Regions from separate parts of the Pantoea sp. C1E2 genome, predicted to be linked through region 4. Evidence: predicted binding sites of a transcription regulator. Region 4 holds the regulator's gene; each other region holds the start of a gene.
What was found. Region 4 encodes CRP, which controls carbon source genes, mostly activating them, when cyclic AMP is high. Its sites were predicted from a motif close to ATGTGANNNNNNTCACAT; they were not measured.
Positions count from the first base shown of each region.

Region 1: ACXI0A_RS11945 (sugar transporter) is a predicted target of CRP. The motif match lies at 2,246-2,263, and genes of this name have one in related genera.
Region 2: ACXI0A_RS19070 (glycine dehydrogenase) is a predicted target of CRP. The motif match lies at 2,795-2,812, and genes of this name have one in related genera.
Region 3: pth (aminoacyl-tRNA hydrolase) is a predicted target of CRP. The motif match lies at 2,620-2,637, and genes of this name have one in related genera.

Region 1 covers NZ_JBSZHT010000002.1:2,472,750-2,478,055, reverse strand. The annotation lists gene ACXI0A_RS11955 (TetR family transcriptional regulator) at 1-399, opposite strand, end outside; gene bhsA (multiple stress resistance protein BhsA) at 692-949, shown strand; gene ACXI0A_RS11945 (sugar transporter) at 1,012-2,196, opposite strand; gene ACXI0A_RS11940 (hypothetical protein) at 2,537-2,794, opposite strand; gene ACXI0A_RS11935 (MFS transporter) at 2,962-4,218, opposite strand; gene ACXI0A_RS11930 (LysR substrate-binding domain-containing protein) at 4,313-5,209, shown strand.
Region 2 covers NZ_JBSZHT010000002.1:4,023,122-4,028,427, forward strand. The annotation lists gene ACXI0A_RS19050 (DUF4310 family protein) at 167-814, opposite strand; gene ACXI0A_RS19055 (DUF4311 domain-containing protein) at 827-1,603, opposite strand; gene ACXI0A_RS19060 (DUF4312 family protein) at 1,629-1,928, opposite strand; gene ACXI0A_RS19065 (SFCGS family glycine-rich protein) at 1,931-2,287, opposite strand; gene ACXI0A_RS19070 (glycine dehydrogenase) at 2,305-2,643, opposite strand; gene cybC (cytochrome b562) at 2,898-3,284, opposite strand; gene pmbA (metalloprotease PmbA) at 3,479-4,819, opposite strand; gene yjgA (ribosome biogenesis factor YjgA) at 4,936-5,306, shown strand, end outside.
Region 3 covers NZ_JBSZHT010000002.1:2,766,227-2,771,532, reverse strand. The annotation lists gene ACXI0A_RS13325 (putative oxygenase MesX) at 1-263, opposite strand, end outside; gene ychF (redox-regulated ATPase YchF) at 670-1,761, opposite strand; gene pth (aminoacyl-tRNA hydrolase) at 1,873-2,460, opposite strand; gene ychH (stress-induced protein YchH) at 2,720-2,995, shown strand; gene ACXI0A_RS13305 (diguanylate cyclase) at 2,992-4,167, opposite strand; gene prs (ribose-phosphate diphosphokinase) at 4,393-5,306, opposite strand, start outside.
Region 4 covers NZ_JBSZHT010000002.1:4,178,313-4,183,618, forward strand. The annotation lists gene ACXI0A_RS19940 (hydrolase) at 1-70, shown strand, start outside; gene ACXI0A_RS19945 (YheU family protein) at 73-291, shown strand; gene ACXI0A_RS19950 (phosphoribulokinase) at 353-1,222, shown strand; gene ACXI0A_RS19955 (OsmC family protein) at 1,266-1,670, opposite strand; gene crp (cAMP-activated global transcriptional regulator CRP) at 1,974-2,606, shown strand; gene ACXI0A_RS19965 (YccS/YhfK family putative transporter) at 2,665-4,740, shown strand; gene argD (bifunctional acetylornithine/succinyldiaminopimelate transaminase) at 4,741-5,306, opposite strand, start outside.

The DNA of each region.
Region 1 (5,306 bases), 1.7 Mb from region 4:
GATCTCGTCGGAGCCAGAAGAGAGCGCACTGGACGTGCAGATAAAGAAACAGCCAGCAGGTTTATCGCACTCGGTAAAACAGGCTGCGGTGGCACGAAAATAGGCTTCAATTGCGGCTTTCACATCGAGTGTTTCGTCGTTGAGTACCTGGTTACGCTGTGCGCTAAAGGTATCGATGTAGCGCTGCATTGCTGCACGGAACAGACCTTCCTTATTCTCAAATTCAGCATAAAGCGTCGGCGCTTTTGCACCGGTTGCGTCCACCAAATCCGACAGCGATGTGCCTTCATAACCGTGGGCCCAAAACAGCATCAATGCTTTATCCAGCGCATCGTTGCGGTCAAACACTTTAGGACGGCCACGCGTTTTGCGATTAAGCGTGTCGGTAGTTTGCGTCATACGCACCTCACTGCATGAAGAACATGTGATTAAATTACCGATCGCTAACTAAATATGCAAGCGCAGCCGGAGTTCAGCCTCATTTGCTTTGCCCGTTTGTGCTTTACCGCTGTCGCAACACTCAAATCGATAAGTGAAAAAGGGCGCTAAAGCCCATAATCACGCCACTTCTTAATAAAATAACGACCGTTAATAAAATGATTGACGAGATGCCCGGTTTGGCGCTAGCATTTAATTAACGGTTGTTAACTAAATTCAACCCACCCCTTTCATCTGCATAAGAGAGACGATCATGAAAAGCATCAAAATGGTATTAGCCACTGTCGCACTGTCATCCATCGCGTTTGGTAGCATGGCTGCCGAATTGGTCAATCAGGCACCATTGAACCAGCAGCAAATCGGTGTGGTAAGTGCATCAGGTAGCACTAACCTGACTTCACTGGAGAACCAGCTATCGGAGAAGGCGAGTGCTGCCGGAGCAAAGTCGTTCCGCATCACTTCGACCTCTGGCAACAACAAGCTAAATGGCACAGCGGTAATTTATAACTAATTACCAAAGCGCATCGAATGGCGCAGGGGCGCACTGAAGTGTGCCCCTGGTCGTGAAGCAGATTATCCGTTTGAACGGAGTTGCGGATACCGACGGAAAATAGTGATACACCAGAACAACGCAGCCAGACCAATCAATCCACCCACGTTACCCACATCCGACATTTTCATGTGTTCGCTGACCTGATTGCCCAACAGGGCACCCGCGCCAATCCCGATATTATAAATTCCTGAGAACAATGACATCGCCACATCGGTAGCATCGGGCGCCAGTGACAGCACGCGAACCTGCATCGCCAGCCCAATCATCATCATTGCCATGCCCCAGAAAATACACAGCAGCGAAATAGCAGCAGGACGCACGGCGGCAAACAGCAAAAGGCCCATACTCAACGTGATGATGCTAATCGCCGCCAGTAACATCGCAGAAGGGAATTTGTTGCCCAACGTACTGAACAGCACGCTGCCAATAATCCCGGCGGAACCGAACAGCAACAGTAGCAACGTCGTGAAATTCTCATCCGCGTTAGCCACCACCTGCATAAAAGGTTCGATGTAGCTGTAAGCGGTGTAGTGCGCGGTGACCACCAGCGTGACCAGAATGTACATCGCCACCAGCGCCGGACGGCGGAACAGCATCGGCACGCTGCTCAGTGAGCCGGTGTGTTCACTCGGCAGGCGCGGCAATATCCGCACTAACAAAATCAATAGCACCAACGCTGACAAACCGATCATGCCGAAAGTAGTACGCCAGCCGAGATATTGCCCAACGATACGACCAATCGGTACGCCCAGTACCATTGCCAGCGCCGTACCGGTTGCCAGCATGCTCAGCGCCTGGGTTTTCTTGCCCGCGGGCGCAACACGAATCGCCAGTGAAGCGGTGATCGACCAGAACACTGCGTGCGCCAGGGCGATACCGATGCGTGAAATCACCAGTGAGGTGAAATCCCATGCCACAGACGAGAGCACATGGCTGCCGATAAACAGAATGAACAGCACCGATAGCAGAAAACGTCGTTCGATATTACGCGTCAGCAGCATTAACGGCAGTGATAACAGCGCAACGACCCACGCATAAATGGTCAGCATAATGCCGACATCGGCGGTTTTCATGGCGTAACTCGCCGCAATATCCGACAGCAGGCCAACAGGCACAAATTCAGTGGTATTAAAAACAAAAGCGGCAATGGCCAACAGCACAACGCGTAGCCAGGCTGTTTTACGAGAGACGGTAGTAGATTGCATGGGGTTCAAATGATCTGACAGCGAGTGAGGGGGTGAAACGCACCCGGTTAAGTGACCTGCATCACAAATTGGGGCTATTGTGGAGCATTAATGAGCGGATTAAAACCTTCAGGACCGTTTTTATTACTGATTATTTTTTATCGCTAAACGCCGGGTTAATAGCCTGAGGTTATTATCAATTCTTGCTTTTTGTCTGAGGGGTGATAGCGAGAAAAAACAATCATGGCGTAGCGCTTTGAGATCCAGTGATGATTAAGTCGGCTGTTTCTATATTAGAACGATTTGACAGCCGTACTTAACAAAACCCCTTAAGCGCTAATCCATTGTCAGACCAGCATTATCAGAGTTGCACCATATGTTTTAGCGCCACGCTATGCTGAGTGGTCAGGCTTTTTTTTACCGCCACCGGGCAGCAATGTTCACACCCCATAGCACTGGAATAAAATTTACGCGCTTGTTGTATGGCGGCGGTGGGTGTGTAGAAAGTCCCGAGAAAGCGCCGTGCACTATCAGAAGGGATGAATGGGCAGCCTGTTGCATGTACCACATGGTTGTCGTTATAGCCTGCATGCTTATCGACGTAATAATAGAGTTGCATCTAACGTCCTCATTGCTGTGAAAAAAGAAAATCTAACTATTGTTGGAATAAAAAGGATTATAGCGACGAATTGTCGTTTTGTTTTAAGTGGGACTGATTGATCGCCCGATTCTGTGGGCTTTAGGGAGACGCGGGGCGCATCGGCCCCGTCGTTTAGATGAAAGGTATTACAGTTTTCGGCACTGTAAACGCCAGCCAACAACCAAGGCCAGCAACAGCAGCACACTGATGAACAGCGTTACGCCCGGCCAGCCATAGCTGTGCCAGAACACGCCGCCTAACGTACCCGCTACGCTGGAACCTACGTAATAGCTGAACAGATAGAGTGACGAGGCCTGGCCTTTGGCACGGCGTGCGCGTGGACCAATCCAGCCGCTGGCAACGGAGTGCGCGGCAAAAAAGCCCGCCGTAAACAGCATCATACCGGGCAGTATCAGCCAGAGAGAATTAAAGGCGGTGAGCAATAACCCAGCCAGCATAATGGCGGTAGCGCTAATCATCACCGGACCACGACCAAAGCGACTGGTCATCGCGCCCGCTTTGGGTGAGCTCCACGATCCGGTCAGATACACCACCGACAGCAGTCCCACTACCGCCTGGCTCAGCGACCAGGGTGCGCTTAACAAACGATAGCCGATGTAGTTAAACAGCGTCACAAACGCGCCCATCAGCAGAAAACCTTCAGCGAACAGGAAGGGTAATCCTTTATCACGCCAGTGCAGGCGGAAGTTGATGAATAAACTGCGCGGGCGCAACGAGGCGGGACGGAAATGACGTGACGCCGGTAAAATCTTCCAGAACATCAACGCGCCGGCCAGCGAGAAGCAACCTATCACCCCAACCGCCACACGCCAGGAGAAGAAATCGGTCAGCACGCCGGTGAGCAAGCGTCCGCTCATACCGCCAATGGAATTGCCGCTGATGTACAGACCCATCGAGAAGGCAATCACGCGGGGATGGATCTCCTCGCTTAAATAGGTCATACCGACCGCCGCCACGCCGCTGAGAGACAGACCAATCAACGCACGCATCATCAGAATGCCTTGCCAACTCGTCATGGTGGCGGAAATCAGCGTGCAAATGGCGGCAAGCATCAAAGCCGTCACCATCACGGATTTGCGCCCAATAGCATCGGATAGCGGACCGGTCACCAGCAAGCCCAGCGCCATCAATCCGGTTGAGAGTGATAATGAAATACTGCTTTCGGCGGGAGAGACGCCAAACTGCTGTGACAGCACGGGCAGAATCGGCTGCACACAATACAGCAGCGCGAAGGTGGCCAATCCAGCGGAAAATAATGCCAGCGTGACGCGCATAAACTGCGGCGATCCACGCTCAATCCACTCTGAGGGGGCTACGGTTGAAGCAGGCTTAGCGGACAACTCGTCTTCATGAATTGTCACTGCCTGGGAAGAGCGACTCACGGAATATCCTTAGATGAGAAACGGTCTGATAACTTTAGGAAAGTGAGATTAGGTTGTACAATATATTAATAATCTCAAATGAGACGTTTAAGATATGAATGTCGAGTTGCGCCATTTACGCTATTTCGTTGCCGTTGCCGAGGAACTGCATTTTGGTCGCGCAGCACAGCGATTGAATATTTCCCAACCGCCGCTCAGCCAGCAGATTCAGCAGCTGGAGCAAGAGATCGGCGCGCAGCTGTTTACCCGAACTAATCGCAGCGTGCAGATCACGGCTGCCGGTCAGCTGTTTTTACAGGATGCGCGCACCATTCTGCTGCAGGTTGAGCAAGCTGCCAGTCGGGCGGCTCGCGTACATAGCGGACAGGAAGGAGAGCTACGCATTGGCTTTACCTCTTCCGCTCCCTTCACCGGCCTGGTCTCCGATGCGCTGTATCAATTTCGTCAGCGTTGGCCGGAAGTGCACATCTCGATGCAGGAAAATAACACCCGCCAGCAGCTGGCACCGTTGCATGAAGGTCGGCTGGATTTGGGTGTGATGCGCAATACGCCATTGCCGAGCGATTTACAGCATCGGGTGCTGCTGCGCGAGCCGTTGTGTGCGCTGGTGCATTGGGCACATCCGCTGGCAGATGCTGAGTCGATCTCCATTCAGACACTGGCCAACGAGCCCTTCGTGTTTTTTGATCCGCAGGGTGGTACGGCGCTGTACGGTGAAACACTGGCGCTGCTGCACCGTTATCAAATCAAACCCTTTATTACGCAGGAAGTGGGTGAAGCGATGACGATACTCGGTCTGGTCGCAACCGGATTGGGTGTTTCCATTCTGCCAGCTTCATTTCGACGTGCGCGACTGGCCGATGTGGTGTGGATTCCCTTGCAGGAGCACGATGCCATTTCTGAAGTCTGGCTGGTCTGGTCAGCCACGCGTGAACCCAGTGCGCAAATGCACAATATGATGCAGTTGATGCTGCAGAATGCCGAAATTTGAATCACCCGGTGAATAATGGCCCGATCTTTATGTGCGATAAATCACATTTCTAATCAAATATTTGACGCTGCCTGCCAATCTGCATCACCATAGCTGC
Region 2 (5,306 bases), 160 kb from region 4:
CTGGTGCACATAAATGCGCACCCTACGGAATGTGCACCACATCTGCCTGATGCGCATAAATGCGCACCCTACGGAATGTGCACCACATCTGCCTGGTGCGCATAAATGCGCACCCTACGAAATCGTAGGGTCGCCATTTATGGCGACCGTTAAACCGGTTACTGCATCACAGAGAAACCGGGAACATCGCGCCTAAGGCCATCGCGCCGAGAATCGCACCACCGGTAATCGGTTTGTTCCACAGATAGAACAACAGCGCACCCACCAGCGAACCGAGGCCGATAGGAATCGACGCGGCCATCGCAGACAGGATGATCAACGGCCCGAGGAAGCGACCCGATGCATTACCTGCGCCCATCATCACGTCCGCACCGTAGGTGGAATCGCTTTGATTGATGGTGAACTTACGCGCCAGGATGATCAGATAGCCAATCGCTACGCCCACCACCAGGCCGGTTGCCAGTGACGCGGCAAAGTTCGCCACCGGGAACACGATGCCCGCACCGAGCAGCAAGGCAGGAACACCTAAGCCGACGCCGGTTTGAATCGCGCCACCAATATCCAGAATCCCGACCAGCGAGCCTTCAATAATACGGGCAAACAGGAAGCTGGCACCGAACGCCGCCACTGCGCCATATACACCGGTTTCCATACCGGAGCGCAGCATGGATACGAATGCCACTTCGTTGAAAGCGCCAATGCCGTACAGGTAGTACATGTGCGTACCGGCAAACACGCCAGATGACAGCAGGCCAACAAAGATCGGGAACGACCAGTCGGCATACCAGAACCCTTTGTTTTCAGTCTCGTTCATTCTCGAGGCTCCTTATTTGCCGCTCAGGCTGTTGTGGATCATGTCCAGCCAGCCAGGGACACCCAGTTGGAAGGATTGCAGCAGTTTCATGTCGAAGCCACGGAAGAAGCCACTCAGAGCGAACAGCAGCACAATCGCGAACATCATCACTTTGGTGACTTTGTTCCAGCCGCTCTCTTCCACGCCTTTACCGATCAGGATGCCCAGCACCAAACCCGGTACGGCATTGCCCATGATCAACTGCGCCAGACCACCAAAGATGGTCGCCCAGAAGCCCGATTTCTTACCGGCATCAATGGCCGCCAGCCAGAAGATCACTGGCATCACGGTATTCACCAGCAGGTTCGCCGCCGGTACCAGCACTTTCACTGCCGTGACCTGCAACGCCGCTGGCACCGCAGAAGCGGTACTGTTGAGGAACGCCACGACGATCATGCCGATGATGCCGCAGGCAATCGCCATGCGTTTCGGGTTGTGCAGGGTTTCCGCGACGTTACGATTTTTCACCATCAACGCAGCCGCGCCCCAGTTGGGCAGAATGCGGTGGTCAACGTCCTGTGTGAAGGAGCCTGCCGCCACAGACGATGCCCAGGCGTTAAAGAAGAAGCCAAGACCAAAGGAGAAGTGCGAAGCAGGATCGCCTTCGCAGGAATTGAGTTCACCCAAAGTACGAAACGCGCCCATACCTTGCGTGGTCGGTGCATGGAACATGCGCGCTGCGCCCGCTCCTACCCCAACGCCAACCAATCCACCAATGATCAACGACTTAAACAAAATGATTAAAAACATGTTGTTGTACCCTTTGTTGTCGTTTTTATTTCGTCGCGATGAAATCCACCTTGTCGGTGTCGATCACGGTGACGCTGACGGTAATATCCAGCTCAACGCTGTAATTCCGTCGTTCGCGCGCCAGAAAGAAGAACAAGAACTTCTCTGCGCGTACGCTCTCCTGCGCGCGCAGCACCCGCACATCTATGGGTTCAATGCGCAACAGAATCTTTTGGCTGGTGCGCAGCACTTGCTGCTGCACCTTGCTCAATGCATCGGAAAAGGCTTTCGCTTTGCTGTCGCCTTTGCCCTGCACCGTTACCTGGGTCTCGTATTGCTGTTTCATGCTTAGCTGCCGTGTTTTTTATTCCAGGCCTGCACCAGACGTTCACCCAGCTCTTCTTTATCCATAAAGCCAAAGCCCAGCACGGTGGCGCCTTCGTTGATGGCAGTCACGCCTTCATCAATCGAACGCATGCCGTGTTTGGCTTTGTAGCCATATTTGTTCTGTGCAGTGATGGCACCTGCACCGCCGCTGCCGCAGAAGGAGATACCGAAATCGGCGTTTTCCGCTTTCATCACATCGCCCAGTTTCATGTCGGCTGCTACGCCCGGCACGACAACGGCACGGCCGCCTGCTTTCTCAATACCGGCTGCAACTTTCTGGCCTTTACCCAGACGATCACCAATGACGACTGTTACCATGTTCAATTCCTCTCGATTTATGCTTCGTTCGATTTCGCCACTTCGATATGCACCGATAACAACCAGGCTTCTTCTTTTGGCAGATTGCCAAACAGATCGACCACCTGCTGTGCCAGCGCCATGGTTTCTGGCGAGATATCTTCAAACAGTTCGGCTTCCACTTCCGGCAAGGCTTCTCCCGTGAGGGAACGCGCTGCCATCGCCCGCACATGCGACGCCAGCATCTGCTGCTGCACGGCATTGGCTTCGATGTGGTGCGCGGCGTAGATCGCCGCAATCTGCTTCAACGTGTTATCCGCCAACGCCTGAATGGCTTCTGGCGTACTCGGTTTCAGCGGGACAGCTTCACTCCTCACCTTGCTACTCCTGTTTACTGCGGATAATTAGAGATAATTCGCGTTGAAAAGAAATTACGCTTTCCGCTTCAGGCTGTGGAGACGCATCTTTTCCACCTCAAAGTGGAAATCCCACGGGCGTGTGTGCGCCAGATCGCACTACGCATGAAGTGTGCGAAACAGGTCACAAAAATGCGGGTTATGCCGGAAATGAGTGTGAGAGAACGGAGAAATCGCGGGGGAAGATAAGGCCAGCCACAGGGCTGGCCGGTTTATCAGCGGAATTTCTTATGGTTGGCGTTACGAATATCTTCCAACTTTTTCGCTTCAGCTTTGGCTTCGTCGAGTTTATTGGCTTTCGCCAACTGATCGACGACATCAATCTGTGCAATCAGAGAATCAAGACCTGCGTGATAATCCTTAATCTGGGCGCTATCGGCAGCCTGACCTTCCAGTTTTTCCGGCGTGGATTTTTTAGCATCCTCCGCCGCCTGGCGCATCTTGCCGAGTGCGGTTTGCATTTCCTGAGCATCGGAGGTTTTTTTCACCACGCTCAGGCCATCTTTCAGAGTATCCATATCATTCTTCAGGTCAGCGGCGAATACGCTAGCCGAGGAGAACAACAGCGAGAGAGACAACATTGCAATTACATGCTTCCGCATAAAAATATCCTTATTTACCCTTCATCCTTCACGTTCCAGGCGCGTTGGCTGCGCTTACTCACCTCAGTCACTCACTCATGTAAGCTCCTAAGAATTCATTCACTTGCCGGCTTCCTGCAACGCGAATTATTTCGGGTATTATTATTGGCAAAAAAAAAGCAGCCACGTGGGCTGCTTTCAGTGAAGCGATGTGTTTATTGTCCGGCGATTTTCATCTCCGGCAGCAGCACCGACCCGCATTGTATATTGCTGCGCGTTTCAATGTCGTTACCGAGAGTTACCATATTGAGCCACATATCCTTGAGGTTGCCCGCAATTGTGATCTCACTCACAGGATATTGGATTTCACCGTTTTCAACCCAGAAACCTGAGGCACCGCGCGAGTAATCACCGGTCATGGCGCTGACGCTGGAACCCATCATTTCGGTCACCACTAAGCCACGGCCCATCTGTTTCAGCATATCTTCAAAGCTATGACCCTGGCCCGCAATGCGCCAGTTGTGAATACCGCCCGCGTGGCCGGTGCTCTGCAGGCCAAGTTTGCGCGCCGAATAGCTGGTCAGCAGCCAGTTTTGCAGCACGCCATCTTTAATGATGTCACGCGCCTGGGTGCGCACGCCTTCGCTGTCGAACGGCGTAGACGCCAGCCCTTTCAGCAGGTGCGGCTTCTCTTCAATGGTCAGCCACTCGGGCAGAATCTGTTTGCCCAGTGAATCCAGCAGGAAAGTCGCTTTACGATAAACGCTGCCGCCGCTGATCATGCCAACCAGATGGCCAAACAGACCCGTCGCCACTTCCGGCGCGAAGATCACCGGTGCTTTCATGGTTGGCAGTTTGCGCGGCGCCAGGCGTGACAACACGCGACGTGCACACTCTTGTCCTACCCAATCGGCACTTTGCAGATCGTCAATCGAACGGCCGATGGTGTAAGCGTAATCGCGCTCCATGTTGCCATCCTGTTCGGCAATCACACAGCTGGAGAGCGAATGGCGGCTCGAGCAATAGCTCTGCAGCATGCCGTGGCTATTACCGAACACTTTGATGCCGACGTGGCTATTGAAGCTGCCGCCTTCGGTATTGGTAATACGCTTGTCAGCCTGCAGCGATGCCTGTTCGGCTTGCGCGGCCAGTTCGATAGCGCGATCGGCGTCGATCTCCCACGGATGGTAAAGATCGAGATCCGGCGCTTCAAACGCCAGCAGATCGGGATCGGCCGGGGCGCCAAAAGGATCAACCGAGGTGTAGCGCGCGATATCGATCGCCGCTTGCACGGTGCGTTTGATCGCATCCGGGCTGAGATCGGTCGAGGAGGCGCTGCCTTTGCGGTTCTGATGATAGACGGTGATGCCGAGTGCACCATCGCTGTTGAATTCGACGTTTTCCACTTCGCCATAGCGGGTACTGACGCCGATGCCGGTGGTTTTGGTCACCGCCACTTCTGCACCATCGGTGCTGGCTTTCGCCAGTTCCAGCGCCTGCGCGACAGCCTGTTCTAACACTTTACGTTGTTCTGCAACCTGAGTAGATACGTTCATCGACCTGCCGTCTAATCTTAAGTATGAATTTATTGAGTCTATCAGACTCAGAGAACAATTTCGCAGTCGCCCGATAAACTGGTAGGATTAGCCTCTTTTTTTTAGGGAGCCAAGAGATGACCAAGCAGCCCGATGACTGGCTCGACGATGTGCCAGATAATCAAAACGAAGAAGATGAAGACGAAGAGATTATCTGGGTCAGCAAAAGCGAAATTAAACGCGACGCCGAAGAGCTGAAACGCCTGGGCGCCGAGTTAGTTGATCTGGGGAAAAACTCCCTCGACAAAATTCCACTCGACGATGATCTGCGTGCCGCCATTGAGCTGGCACAGCGTATTAAAAAGGAAGGCCGTCGCCGCCAGTTGCAGCTGATCGGTAAGATGTTGCGCGCGCGCGAAGAAGATCCGATTCGTCAGGCACTGGATAAGCTGAAGAACCGCCATAACCAGCAGGTTGCGCTGTTCCATAAACTCGAGCAACTGCGCGA
Region 3 (5,306 bases), 1.4 Mb from region 4:
AAGGTTTTGCCATTGCCTTCAATATCGATTTCCGCAGAAATGATTTCCAGCTCAACGGCATAACGATCGCCTTTCGGGTTGTCCGCATGCGCCAGAGAGTTGAAACGATTGTTCATCATCATTAAGGCATTGCGCAAATTCTCCTGGCGATTGGTTCCACGTGCCAGGTTAGCGAAGTTCGTGGTGATACGCGTGCTTTCAGAAGGATTGTAATGCTCATCGAAAACACTGCTCTTAATGGAAAATGCAAAATCGTTGCTCATGATGCTCTGGTATCCTGATTTCAGCTGCAAAACCTTTCCGGCTTTAGGTGGGTAGACCTGATACTGCGGCCTATCACCTGCGGAAGATTTCACATTGTCTTAAGTCAATAACAATGCGAATTTTATGCCAGAGTCACTCAGTGATTGAAAGTGATTAAACTTCAAAGCTGCATGAGCCAATTTCATGATCGGCTTCACACTGTGGAGCAGGGTGGTCAGAAGAGAGATTTCATGCGGAAAAGCGAGCGGTGTTTGTGGCTTAGGCTAACGACAAAAGCGAAGTGATGGCTAATATGCCTGGAAGCGTCGCGGAAGAATTTACCTAATGAGAAATAAAAAATCCACGCCAGGCGTGGATTTTTTTAGCTGAAATTAATTCAACATGAGCAAATCATCGACTTGAAGATTAGACGTTGAACAGGAAGTTCATCACGTCACCATCTTTCACGATGTACTCTTTACCTTCTGAGCGCATCTTGCCGGCTTCTTTCGCACCTTGCTCGCCTTTATAGGCAACAAAGTCATCAAACGCGATGGTCTGCGCACGGATAAAGCCTTTCTCGAAGTCGGTGTGGATTTTACCGGCAGCCTGAGGCGCGGTCGCACCCACTGGGATGGTCCAGGCGCGTACTTCTTTCACGCCAGCGGTGAAGTAGGTTTGCAGGTTCAATAGCGCATAACCGGCACGGATCACGCGGTTCAGACCAGGCTCTTCCAGACCCAACTCCGCCATGAACTCTTCACGCTCTTCGTCATCCAGCTCTGCTATGTCGGATTCTACTGCTGCGCACACCGGCACAACGACAGAACCTTCGGCTTCCGCAATCGCACGTACCTGATCGAGGAACGGGTTGTTTTCAAAACCGTCTTCGTTCACGTTCGCGATATACATGGTTGGCTTCAGGGTCAGGAAGCTCAGGTAGCGGATGGCCGCTTTCTCATCAGCATCCAGCTTCAGGGCACGCAACATGCCTGCTTCTGACAGGTGCGGGAGACATTTCTCCAGCGCAGCCAGTTCAGCTTTTGCATCTTTATCGCCGCCTTTGGCTTTCTTCTGGCAGCGCTGAATCGCACGTTCACAGGTGTCGAGATCCGACAGCGCCAGCTCGGTATTGATGATATCAATATCTTCCGCTGGGTTAACTTTGCCTGAAACGTGAATGATGTTGTCGTTCTCGAAGCAGCGCACCACGTGGCCGATAGCTTCGGTTTCACGGATGTTGGTCAGGAACTGGTTGCCGAGACCTTCACCTTTGGAGGCGCCTTTCACCAGACCGGCGATATCCACGAATTCCATGGTGGTAGGAACAACACGCTGTGGCTTAACGATTTCGCTCAGCTGATCGAGGCGCAGATCGGGCATTGGCACCACACCGGTGTTTGGCTCGATGGTGCAGAACGGAAAGTTGGCTGCTTCGATACCCGCTTTGGTCAGCGCGTTGAACAGGGTGGATTTACCGACGTTCGGCAGGCCCACAATACCGCATTTAAATCCCATGGTCTGATTACCTTTATCACTGAGTGTGCGGCGCTGACAGGCAGCGACGACAGATTCAAAAAATTTCGCGCATTATACACAGAATTGCCTTCTGCGGCGCGGGAATTGGGCTTAGCCAGCCTTGAACGCATGCAGGCGGTTCATCGCCTTGATTTTGTCTTCTTTCAGCCACAGCTCAGTGCAACGCACCGCTTCATCGACCGCATCATCAATCAGCTTTTGCTCGCTGGCCGGCGGTTTACCCAATACGAAGCCGGTGACCTTATTGCGATCGCCGGGATGGCCGATACCAACCCGCAAACGGTGGAAATTATTGTTGTTGCCCAGTTTGCTGATGATGTCTTTCAGGCCGTTGTGTCCGCCATGACCACCACCCTGTTTAAATTTCGCCACACCCGGTGGCAGATCCAATTCGTCATGCGCCACTAAAATCTCTTCAGGTGTGATGCGATAAAACGTCGCCATTGCCGCGACCGCTTTGCCACTCAGGTTCATAAAAGTGGTGGGCACCAGCAAACGGACATCTTCACCCGCCAGCGACAGGCGTGCAGTGTAGCCGTAGAATTTCGGCTCTTCTTTCAATGACTGATTGTTCCGGTCGGCCAGCAAATCCACATACCAGGCACCCGCGTTATGACGCGTTGCGGCGTATTCAGCGCCGGGATTGGCCAGCCCCACAATCAGTTTAATGCTGCTCACGATGTTTATCCTGTCTTGCTGCGGAAAGGGCGATAGTTTACTGCCTGCAAGCGGCGATGACAAAGGGTGCTGAGCACAGATGATACCTCTGCGTGACTTATCAATTTCTATCGAAATCAAGCCTCTGGCCGTAAAGAAATGTCAGAGATTGTGAAGGATGTGTGATCCTGTCCGCAACTTAACCCGCCGTCATTGCCTAAACTTATGACAAGTTAACCATACGTGCTGTTTTGCTTTTTCATAAGGATGGAGGTGAATCATGAAACGTCAACAATGCCGCTATTTAGGTAATGGCCTGATGTGTTTGGGTTTACTGACGATGGTACTTGGCGTCGGATATTCTATTATTAATCAGCTACCTGCGTTAAACCTGCCGCAATTCCTCGCACATGGTGCCATGTTCAGCATCTTTGTTGGTGCGCTGCTGTGGCTGGTGGGTGCGCGCGTCAGCGGACGTGAGCGGGTTGAAGACCGCTACTTCTGGTTACGCCATTACGGTGACAAACGCTGTCGTCGCAATCACTCCTCGCATTAAGAGAGTGCCGCTTCCTGTATAGGCTGTAACTGCACGAAATATCGTTCGACGCGGTTACGGCCACTGGCTTTTGCACGGTATAACGCTTCATCCGCCAGGCCGAGTAAAATCGGAAAGGTATGATCGCGATGGTTAGCGGTGGCAAAGCCAATGCTCACCGTGTAGCAAACATCGTTGGGCTGCGACAGCTGTGTCGCCAGTCGGATACGCTCGCACACCCGTTCCGCATCCTCGCTATTGCCCGGCAGAATCGCCGCAAACTCTTCGCCGCCCAGACGGGCAAAATGCCCCCCGGCGGGCAACAAAGCCTGTACCACCTGACAAAAATCGATTAATACGCGATCACCTTGCAGGTGGCCGTAACGATCGTTAATGCCTTTGAAATGGTCGAGATCAAACAATACGGCAGTGTAAACCAGCGGTTGCGGACTACGCGTGTTACGCACCACTAATCTGTCGGCTTGCTCGAACAGAGCGCGGCGATTCCAGACGCAGGTCAGGGGATCGTGAAGCGATGCCCGTTTGTGGGCGATCTGTGTGCGCTCGTTGACCATTGCCAGAATGGTAAAAGTCAGGCCAATCACAAATAGAATGGATTCAAGAATCACGTATACCGAAACGCTGGAACCGGCTATCGCGCCGCGCACCGGTGTAGCGATGGCATCATCGAGGAAGATGCGCGCAACATGAAACAGCAGATGAATCCACAGCAACATCTGCGCCGGCCAAAAGGTCACTTGCAGTGCATCGCGAGATTGCCATAACAAACGAATTAGCGCACCGGTGTAAATGATGCACAGCAGGCAAAGCACTAAAACGCGTTTGGGTTGGCTGGCGTAAAACGCAGGGAATGCGCAAAGAATCGCCCATAGCAGCCCGCCGGCTAACCAGCTGAACCCCAAGGGTTTATGGCAAAAAGCACGGAATGCATTCAACAGATTGCCGTAGGCCAGCAACATCACGACGTTGCCCACACCGATGGGAAGGAAGACAAATCCCGCGCTGCGCAGACTACTGAGGAACACCGCCATCAGGGTCAAGATGAGCGCCAGCGTCGTGAATCCGAGCACGCGATCGTATTGCGCACCCACCCAGGCGAAAACAAGAATAATGCTTAAAAACCCCAGCACATAGAGCTCGCAAACAAACAGCGTGTAGATGTCGAGAGTCATAGTGGTCGGAGTTCTTAGAAAAAAGTGTGGAGAAAATACCACTAATCAATGGCCCGCTAAAGCGCAGCATCGCATGTCGTTTGAAAAGAGTGTAAGGCAGGGAGAATAGCGAGTTTTAACGAAATTTATCGCGAAAATATCCGTGGCGAAAGCGGCTTAATCGGCAAATGAAGCGGATTGTTGGGAATAAAAAACCGGGCACGGGGCCCGGTTTCATGCAATGTATTAATGTTCGAACATTGCGGAGATGGACTCTTCGTTACTGATACGGCGAATCGCTTCGGCCAGCATGCCAGAGAGCGTTAAGGTACGCACGATTGGCAGCGCTTTCATCTCGTCTGACAGCGGAATGGTATCGCACACGATAACCTGATCGATCACTGACTTGCGCAGGTTTTCAACCGCGTTACCAGAGAAGATTGGGTGGGTCGCGTAAGCGAAGACACGTTTCGCGCCGCGCTCTTTCAACGCTTCAGCTGCTTTGCACAGCGTACCGCCGGTGTCGATCATATCGTCGACCAGTACACAGTCACGACCTGCCACGTCACCGATGATGTGCATCACCTGAGAAACGTTCGCACGCGGGCGACGCTTATCGATGATAGCCATGTCAGTGTCATTGAGCAGCTTAGCAATAGCACGAGCACGCACTACGCCACCGATGTCTGGAGAAACCACAATCGGGTTTTCCAGGCCAATCTGCAGCATATCTTCCAGCAGAATAGGGCTACCGAACACGTTATCAACCGGGACATCGAAGAAGCCCTGAATCTGTTCGGCGTGCAGATCAACCGTCAGAACACGGTCAACACCTACGCTGGAGAGGAAATCGGCAACGACTTTGGCGGTGATTGGCACACGGGCAGAACGCACACGGCGGTCCTGACGTGCATAACCAAAGTAAGGGATTACAGCAGTAATACGACCAGCAGAAGCCCGACGCAAGGCGTCGACCATCACAACCAGCTCCATCAGATTATCATTGGTGGGGGCACAGGTGGACTGGATGATGAAAATATCACCACCGCGTACATTTTCGTTGATCTGTACGCTTACTTCACCATCACTGAAACGACCAACGGCGGCGTCTCCGAGGCTAGTGTAAAGGCGGTTGGCAATACGTTGTGCTAGTTCCGGGG
Region 4 (5,306 bases):
GTTAATGAAGCCAAAAATGTGGCTGGAACAACGTGTGCCTGACTGGCTCTCAACTTATCTGGATGTGTGATCGTGATTATTCCCTGGCAAGAACTTGAAGTCGCAACGCTTGAAAACCTGATTGAAACCTTCGTGCTGCGCGAAGGCACCGACTACGGTGAGCAGGAGCGCAGCCTGGAACAGAAAGTGGCCGACGTGCGCCGCCAGCTGGAACGCGGGGACGTCGTTCTGGTGTGGTCGGAACTGCATGAATCCGTCAACATTATGCCGAAAGGCGAATTTCGCGGTTAATGCACCGCACGATAATTCGTGGTAACAATGCTCATCGCCCGACCTCACAGGGAGTTCTGTTATGTCAGCCAGGCATCCAATCATTGCCGTGACCGGTTCAAGCGGTGCCGGTACTACCACCACCAGCGTTGCCTTCCGTAAAATATTTCAGCAGCTGGATTTGCACGCTGCGGAGCTGGAAGGTGACAGCTTCCATCGCTATACCCGTCCCGAAATGGACATGGCGATCCGTAAAGCGCGCGATCTGGGCCGCCATATCAGCTATTTCGGCCCGGAAGCCAACGACTTCGGTCTGTTAGAACACACCTTCAAGCATTACGGACAAACCGGGTTAGGTGAATCGCGCAAATATCTGCACACCTATGATGAAGCTGTGCCCTGGAATCAGGTGCCCGGCACCTTCACGCCCTGGCAGCCGTTGCCGGAAAACACCGATGTGTTGTTCTATGAAGGACTGCATGGCGGCGTCGTCACGCAGCAGCAGAACGTGGCGGAGCATGTCGATCTGTTGGTCGGTGTGGTGCCGATCGTCAACCTGGAGTGGATTCAAAAGCTGGTGCGCGACACCGGCGAGCGAGGCCATTCGCGCGAAGCGGTGATGGATTCGGTGGTGCGTTCGATGGAGGATTACATCAACTTCATCACGCCGCAGTTCTCACGCACCCATATCAACTTCCAGCGCGTGCCGACCGTTGACACCTCCAACCCGTTTGCCGCACGTGAAATCCCTTCGCTCGATGAAAGTTTTGTGGTGATTCACTTCCGTGGACTGGAAGGCATTGCTTACCCTTATCTGCTGGCGATGATCCAGGGCTCGTTCATTTCACATATGAACACGTTGGTGGTGCCGGGCGGTAAAATGGGTCTGGCGATGGAGTTAATCATGACGCCACTGGTGCAGCGGCTGATTGAAGGTAAACGGATTGAATAATCCAGAAATTCTGTAGCGGCGGCCGTTTGGCCGCCCGCTGATGCTATCGCTCAATCACTTCGTAACTGTGCGTCATTTTCACACTATTGCCGAGCATGATCGCCACCGAGCAATACTTCTCCGCCGACAGATCGACAGCCCGCGCGACCGCTTTATCGCTTAGCGCCTTGCCGCTAACGATAAAATGCAGGTTGATTTGCGTGAAAATACGTGGCGCTTCTTCACGGCGCTCGGAGGTGAGTTTCACCTCGCAGTCAGCCACGTCATTTCGACCCTTTTGCAGGATCGACACCACGTCAATCGCGCTACAGCCGCCAGCTGCCATCAAAACCATCTCCATCGGGCTCGGCGCTTTGTCGCCCGAGTTACCGTCCATTAATACCTGATGGCCTGATGAGGATTCTCCGAGAAAGGTCAGCCCTTCCACCCATTTCACTCGTGCCTGCATTATTCTTTCTCCTGAAGTGGCGGTTTTGCCGCCAGAGTACGCTTTCACTTGATAAACAGCAATCCAGACACATCTGCCCTTTGCTGAAGCGAGACAACAGAAGACAGCTTGCAAAAGCTGTGCTACAAACAGTGCTGAAAATATTTTCGTCATAACAGACGAAGGCGGGAAGAATCAAAAGCGTAGCTTAAGAATCACCCGGAAATAATTTTCCTTTACTGGAAGCGCTCTACGATTACACCGCCTGACAGGGAAAACTGCCCCCTGTATTTTGGGCACGATTACAACAGAGGATAATAGCGAATGGTTCTCGGCAAACCGCAAACAGACCCTACACTCGAATGGTTCCTGTCCCATTGCCATATTCACAAATATCCGTCCAAAAGCACACTCATCCATCAGGGTGAGAAAGCGGAAACGCTGTACTACATCGTGAAAGGTTCCGTCGCGGTACTGATCAAAGATGAAGAAGGCAAAGAGATGATCCTCTCCTACCTCAATCAGGGAGATTTCATCGGCGAACTCGGCCTGTTTGAAGAAGGTCAGGAACGTAGTGCCTGGGTACGTGCGAAAAGTGCCTGCGAAGTGGCTGAAATTTCCTACAAAAAATTCCGTCAGCTGATTCAGGTAAACCCGGATATTTTAATGCGACTCTCGTCGCAAATGGCGCGTCGTCTGCAAGTCACCTCCGAAAAAGTGGGCAACCTTGCCTTCCTCGATGTGACGGGCCGTATCGCGCAAACGCTGCTTAATCTGGCTAAACAACCAGATGCGATGACTCACCCGGACGGGATGCAAATCAAAATCACCCGTCAGGAGATTGGTCAAATCGTGGGTTGCTCACGCGAAACCGTGGGTCGTATCCTGAAAATGCTGGAAGATCAGAACCTGATCTCCGCACACGGTAAAACCATCGTCGTCTACGGCACCCGCTAATTTCTTATCACCCACGGCGTGATGGCAACATCGCGCCGTTTTTGTTTGCGATGAGCTGATGTGGCGCCGAATCATCTATCATCCTGAGGTCAACTACGCACTGCGGCAAACGCTGGTGCTGTGCCTGCCTGTGGCTCTTGGCTGGCTGTTTGGCGATCTGCAAAAAGGCCTGCTGTTCTCCTTAGTGCCTGCCTGCTGCAACATGGCGGGTCTCGATACCCCGCATAAACGCTTCTTCAAACGCCTGATTGTCGGCGGCTCCCTGTTTGCCACCGCCAGCTTTTTGATCCAATTTCTCACCAGTGACGCGATTCCTTTACCGCTGATCCTATTCGTGCTGCCGCTGCTGATAGGCGTGACCGGCGAAATCAGCCCACTGCACGGTCGCTTGCTGCCCGCCACACTGATTGCCGCCATCTTTAGCCTCAGCCTGGTTGGACGCATGCCCATGTGGGTGCCGCCGCTACTGTATATCGGTGGCACGCTATGGTACGGCCTGTTTAACTGGTTCTGGTTCTGGCTGTGGAAAGAGCAGCCGATGCGTGAAACCCTTAGCCTGCTGTATCGGGAATTGGCGGATTACTGCGATGCCAAATATACCCTGCTGACGCAGCTCACCGATCCGGAAAAGGCATTACCACCGCTGCTGGCACGCCAGCAAAAAGCCGTTGATCTGATCACCACCTGTTATCAGCAAATGCATATGCTGTCGGCCAGTCGTGATAACAGCCACAAACGCCTGACGCGCGCGTTCCAGGTGGCGCTGGATTTGCAGGAACACATCTCGGTGAGCCTGCACCAGCCGGAAGAGGTGCAGAAGCTGGTGGAACAGAGTCACGCCGAAGCGGTGATCCGCTGGAATGCGAAAACTATCTCTGCGCGCCTGCGTCTGCTGGCCGATGCCATTCTCTATCATCAGTTGCCCGATCGTTTTCACATGGAGAAGCAGCTCGGTGCGCTGGAGAAGATTGCGCGTCAAAACCCCGATAATCCGGTGGGTAACTTCTGCTATTACCACTTCAGCCGTATCGCTCGCGTGCTGCGCACCCAGAAGCCGTTGTACACCCGTGACCTGATGGCCGATCGCCAGCGCCGTTTGCCGCTGTTTCCGGCGCTGCGCAGCTATCTGTCGCTGAAATCCGCCGCATTGCGCACCGCCGCGCGTATCTCGGTGATGCTGATGTTTGGCAGTGCGCTGGCGCTGTTCTTCAATATTCCCAAGCCCTACTGGATTCTGATGACCATTATGTTCGTCAGCCAGAATGGCTACAGCGCCACACGGGTACGCATTCAGCACCGTGCGTTGGGCACCTTTGCCGGATTGCTGATCGCGGCCGGTTCGCTGCAGCTGGCGGTGCCCGAATCGATCACCTTGCTGTTTATGCTGGCCATCACCCTCGCCAGCTATCTGGTGACGCGCAAGTATTACGGCTGGTCGATGATTGGCTTTACCGTGACGGCAGTGTATTCGCTGCAGCTGCTGTCGCTGAACGGCGCGCAGTTCCTGTTACCGCGCATGATGGACACACTGATGGGCTGCCTGATCGCCTTTGCCGGCATGATTTGGCTATGGCCGCAGTGGCAGAGTGGCTTGCTGCGCAGCAACGCACATGATGCACTGGATGCCTATCAGGAAGCGCTAAGAATGCTGCTGGGGCCGGAGCAATCCCCCGAAAAGCTGGCGTATCAACGCATGAAGGTTAATCAGGCGCACAATGCGCTGTTTAACTCCCTGAATCAGGCATCCAGCGAGCCGGGCTTTAATGCGCAGTACCTGAAAGATATGCGCATGTGGGTGACGCACAGTCAGTTTATCGTTGAGCATCTCAACGCAATGACGATTCTGGCGCGTGAGCACACCATGCTGACGCCCAAACTGGCGGAGCGTTATCTGCAATCCTGTGAAATTGCGCTGCAGCGCTGTCAGCAGCGACTAGCCTATGACGGACCAGGCAATGACAGCAATATTCTGGAAGCGCCGGAGAATCTGAATGAGGGGCCGGTGACGATTGTGGAACAGCATGTGAAGCGGATTCTGCAACATCTGAACGTCATGCACACCATCTCTTCAATGGCGTGGAGCCAGCGGCCACATCATGGCAGCTGGCTCAAAGTACTGCGCCCGAAAAGCTAATCAGGCAGCCAGCACTTTCTCAATGGCTTTGGCGAAACGCGCCATGCCTTCTTCGATATCGGTCGGTTCGATCACCAATGACGGCACGAAACGAATCACATCGGTGCCGGCGGTCAGGATCATCAATCCTTCTGCGGCTGATGCGTTGAGAATGTCGCGCGCCTTGCTGGCGTGCTGCGGTTTCAGCGCTGCCCCAATCAGCAAACCTTTGCCCCGAATCTCACTGAACAGATCGTATTTGCTGTCGATCGCCTGCAGCGCTTCAACGAACTGCTGACGACGGGCTTCCACACCACCCAGCACTTCAGGGGTGTTGATGATGTCCAGTGCGGTTTCGGCAATCGCACAGGCCAGCGGATTGCCGCCGTAGGTGGTGCCGTGCACGCCGGGCGCCATCACTGAAGCGATTTCATTGGTGGTCAGCATCGCGCTCACCGGGAATCCGCCGCCCAGCGCTTTCGCGGTGGTGATGATGTCTGGCTTGATGCCGTAATGTTCGTAGCTGAACAGCTTACCGCTACGACCCATGCCGCTCTGCACTTCATCCAGCACCAGCAGCGCGTTGT